Regions from separate parts of the Streptomyces sp. NPDC048504 genome, predicted to be linked through region 1. Evidence: predicted binding sites of a transcription regulator. Region 1 holds the regulator's gene; the other holds the start of a gene.
What was found. Region 1 encodes HspR, which represses chaperone genes until heat shock. Its sites were predicted from a motif close to TTGAGNNNNNNNNNCTCAA; they were not measured.
Positions count from the first base shown of each region.

Region 2: the regulator HspR is predicted to act here: its motif matches at 1,054-1,072, upstream of lon (endopeptidase La).

Region 1 is NZ_JBICXA010000001.1:447,061-449,454, forward strand. Features, by position in the region: gene dnaJ (molecular chaperone DnaJ) at 1-870, shown strand, start outside; gene ACGFY9_RS02090 (heat shock protein transcriptional repressor HspR) at 876-1,328, shown strand; gene ACGFY9_RS02095 (substrate-binding domain-containing protein) at 1,790-2,394, shown strand, end outside.
Region 2 is NZ_JBICXA010000020.1:51,277-53,670, reverse strand. Features, by position in the region: gene lon (endopeptidase La) at 1-1,031, opposite strand, end outside; gene ACGFY9_RS39285 (DUF4259 domain-containing protein) at 1,300-1,731, shown strand; gene ACGFY9_RS39280 (GNAT family N-acetyltransferase) at 1,847-2,394, shown strand, end outside.

The sequences.
Region 1 (2,394 bases):
GCCCAGGGCGGAGGCGCCGGGGGTGCCGGCGGCTTCGGCGGCGGGATCGGTGACGTCTTCGGGGGCCTGTTCAACCGCGGCGGCACGGGCACGACCCGTACGCAGCCCAGGCGCGGCCAGGACATCGAGTCCGAGGTCACGCTCAGCTTCACGGAGGCCATCGAAGGAGCCACGGTCCCGCTGCGGATGTCCTCGCAGCAGCCCTGCAAGGCCTGTTCGGGCACCGGCGACAAGAACGGCACACCGCGCGTGTGCCCGACCTGCGTCGGCACCGGCCAGGTGGCGCGCGGCTCCGGCGGCGGCTTCTCGCTCACGGACCCGTGCCCGGACTGCAAGGGCCGCGGCCTGATCGCCGAGCACCCGTGCATCGAGTGCAAGGGCAGCGGGCGCGCCAAGTCCTCCCGGACCATGCAGGTCCGGATCCCCGCGGGGGTCACGGACAGCCAGCGCATCCGGCTCCGCGGCAAGGGCGCACCGGGCGAACGGGGCGGTCCCGCAGGCGACTTGTACGTCATGGTGCACGTCGACGCGCACCCCGTGTTCGGCCGCAAGGACGACAACCTCACGGTGACGGTCCCGGTGACGTTCGCCGAGGCGGCACTGGGCGGCGAGGTCAGGGTGCCCACCCTGGGCGGGCCCCCGGTGACGCTGAAGCTGCCCCCGGGCACGCCCAACGGCCGGACAATGCGCGCCCGCGGCAAGGGCGCGGTCCGCAAGGACGGCACCCGGGGCGATCTCCTCGTCACGGTCGAGGTGAGTGTCCCGAAGGACGTCACGGGGAATGCTCGTGACGCACTGGAGGCGTATCGAGAGGCGACCGCGGGCGAGGACCCGCGGGCGGAGCTGTTCCAGGCCGCGAAGGGAGCATGAGAGTGATGGACGGCCGTCGACGCAACCCGTACGAGCTGACCGAGGAGACCCCGGTCTACGTCATCTCGGTGGCGGCCCAGCTCTCCGGCCTGCACCCGCAGACGCTGCGCCAGTACGACCGCCTCGGCCTGGTCTCCCCGGACCGCACGGCCGGGCGCGGCCGGCGCTACTCGGCCCGCGACATCGAACTGCTGCGCACCGTCCAGCAGTTGTCGCAGACCGAGGGCATCAACCTGGCCGGCATCAAGCGCATCATCGAGCTGGAGAACCAGGTCGTCGCGCTCCAGCAGCGTGTCGCCGAGCTCCAGTCGGCGGTCGAGGGCGCGGCGGCCACGATGCAGCAGCGCGAGGCCGCGGTGCACGCGTCGTACCGGCGCGACCTGGTCCCGTACCAGGAGGTCCAGCAGACCAGCGCGCTGGTGGTGTGGCGGCCGAAGCGGCAGCAGTCTTCGGACTGACGTCCACGTACATGTGAAGGGGCCCGGAGACCGATGTCTCCGGGCCCCTTCGCGCGCGTCGAGTGATGAGGCGGTGCCCCTGGACTCGTTGCCCGCCTGTCGCGGGCGGAACCGAAGTCCCGCGTCACGCTCCGGCGACGGCCGTCGTGTGTCTGGCTGGGTTCATGCGGTCCCCTGTCGGATCGGTCGCGGCGGCACATGGCCGTTGCCGATCACGACTTGTGAAGACGGGAGTTGGTTGTGCTTATCTTTGCCCGTTCATGAACTCCCGTTGAGTGGAGGGTCCGTAAAGAGCGTTTGGATGGGGTTCCGCAGCGTCTCCACATACCAAACGGAACGTGGCGTTGCCATCTCGTTAAGTAGTTCCGCTTGACGCCGGTGGTCGCGGCCGCGTTGGCTTTTCAGTCACCTGGGTTGCAATGCTGCACCCACGTCCGCACGGCACCAGAAGTGAGCTCCCAATGCGTCGTATCGCCATATCCGTGGCCGCGTCCTCGCTGGCCCTCCCCCTGGCCGCCTGTGGCGTGCTCAACTCGTCGGGGAGCAGCACGGACGCGACTCCGGCGAAGGGCAACGACATCACGGTGGGGGTGCTCATGCCGGAGAAGACGAACACGCGGTACGCGGAGTTCGACTACCCGATCATGAAGGCGAAGATCCAGGAACTCACCGCGAACAAGGGCAAGGCCGAGTACGAGAACGCCGGCGGCGTCGCGGCCACGCAGGACAAGCAGATGCAGAAGATGATCGACGAGAAGGTCGACATCATCGTGCTCGACGCCGTCGACTCGCACGCCATCCGGACCATGGTGAAGAAGGCCAAGACCGCCGGCATCCCGGTCATCGCCTACGACCGGCTGGCCGAGGGCCCGATCGACGCGTACGTCTCCTTCGACGGTGAACTCGTCGGCGAGGTGCAGGGCCGCTCGCTGGTCGAGGCGCTGGGCAGCAACGTGGACACCTCCGACAAGATCGTCATGATCAACGGCTCGCCGACCGACCCCAACGCCGCGGTGTTCAAGGGCGGGGCGCTGTCCGAGCTGCAGGGCAAGGTGACGATCGCCGA
Region 2 (2,394 bases), on a different contig from region 1:
CGCTTGCGCACGGCCAGGTACTCGGTGATGCGCTCCTTCACGTCGTTCAGACCGGCGTGCTCGGCGTCGAGGATCGCCTTGGCGCCCTGGATGTCGTACTCGTCCTGGGTCCTTTCGTTCCACGGCAGTTCGAGGACGGTGTCCAGCCAGGTGCGGATCCACGAGCCCTCGGGCGACTGGTCGGAGGAGCGCTCCAGCTTCTCGACCTCCTTGAGCGCGGCCTCGCGGACCTTCTCGGGAAGATCGGCGGCCTCGACCCGGGCGCGGTAGTCGTCGGACTCCTCGCCGTCGCTCGTGTCCCCGTTCAGCTCGCGCAGTTCCTTGCGTACGGCGTCGAGCTGGCGCCGCAGCAGGAACTCGCGCTGCTGCTTGTCGACACCGTCCTGCACATCCTTGGCGATGGTCTCGGCGACGTCCTGCTCGGCGAGGTGGTCGCGCAGGTGCTGGGTGGCGAGCTTCAGCCGGGCCACCGGGTCGGCGGTCTCCAGCAGCTCGATCTTCTGCTCGGTGGTCAGGAAGGGCGAGTAACCGGAATTGTCAGCGAGGGTGGACACGTCATCGATGGCCTGCACACGGTCGACGACCTGCCAGGCCCCCCGCTTGCGCAGCCATGCGGTGGCCAGCGCCTTGTACTCCTTCACCAGCTCGGAAACGGAGCCGGGCAAGGGTTCGGGCAGGTTCTCGTCGAGAGCGGTGCCCTCGACCCAGAGCGCGGCACCGGGCCCGGTGGTCCCGGCCCCGATCTTCACGCGGCTACGGCCGCGGATCAGCGCACCGGGGTCGCCGTCGGCCAGCCGGCCGACCTGCTCGATGGTGCCGAGCACACCCGTGCTCGCGTAAGTCCCGTCGATCCGTGGCACCAGCAGGACCTTGGGCTTTCCGGGCTCGGACCGCGCGGCGGCCTGTGCGGCCTCCACGGCGGCGCGTACATCGGTGTCGTTCAGGTCCAGCGGAACCACCATTCCGGGCAGCACGACCTCGTCGTCGAGCGGCAGCACGGGCAGGGTGAGCGGTGTGGACGTCGAAGCCATGATCTCCCCTTAGGCAGTCAAGTTGAGCTATGCCGACTCAATGCCTGGGCGTCTTCGATTGTTCCCCACCGGTTGTTCGCTGTGAGCGATCGGCGGTAACGCGCTGGGCTCCGTGCAGGTCAACACGGAAACGGGGCGGGGACTTCCCGGGGAACGGGGTGCACTGACGGAGTGCTCTGACGGGGTGGCCGGGGCTCGACGGTCGATGTCAGTGGCGCCTGCCACGATGCCCGGACGCCACAGACGCCATCACGGCCAGGAGAGACACATGGGCACCTGGGACGTCGGCCCCTTCGGCAACGACACCGCGGCGGACTGGTGCGGCGACCTCGACGACGCCTCCCCGGACACGCGGCAGGGTTTGGTCCGCGACACACTCGCCCGAGCGGCCGACACCACCGGCTACCTCGACGCGCGCGCCGCCGACGAAGCCGTCGCGGCAGCGGCCCTGGTCGCCGCACAATGCCCCGGCGGCGAGCCCGCCCACCCCGCCTACGGACCGGACGAGCCCGTCCCCGACCTCACCGGTCTACGCGCCCTCGCCCTCCAGGCCCTCGACCGCGTCATGACCGAGCCGTCCGAACTCCTGGAACTCTGGACCGAACCGGACGGCGGCCCCGGCCCCTGGCAGGCGGCCGTCAACCGGCTCCGCAGCACGCTCACACCGCAGCCGCCGGCAGAGCAACTCCGCCTGAGCTGATTCTGATTCCCCGCCGATAATTGGTTGCCCCGGCCCGCACGCCTCCTCGTACTGTCACGCCGTGACAGACACGGATCCCGAAACCCAGACCCTCCTCGCCGCCTACGACGACCAGATGCGGGGCACCCCGCCCATTCCGCCCGCCGGGGTGACGTACGAGAAGGACGGGCCGCTGCTGCGGATCGTCGGGCAGTTCCGCGGGTTCGTGAGCGGGCCGCGTGACCTGGGGGTGCAGGGACCGGAACTGGACGAACTGATCGTGCGGCAGCGGGACTTCTTCCCCGCGCGCGGGGAGAGCGTGGAGTGGAAGACCCGCTCCCACGACGTGCCCGCCGACCTCACCGACCGGCTGCGCGCGGCGGGGTTCGTGCCCGAGGAGCCGGAGACGGTGCTGATCGGGCTGGCCGAGGAGATGGCCGTACGGGAGCCCGTGCTGCCGGAAGGGGTCACGATCCGCCGGATCACAGCCGAGAACGACCTGCGGCGGCTCGGGGCGCTGCAGTCGGCCATCTGGGACATGGACCTGAACTGGCTGGCCGCCGACCTGCTCGGGCGGATCGCCGCCGCTCCGGACGAGATGGCCGTCTACGCCGTCGAGGCGGACGGCGAGATGGTCTCCGCGGCCTGGCTCGCCTTCCGGCCGGGGACGCAGTTCGCCAACAT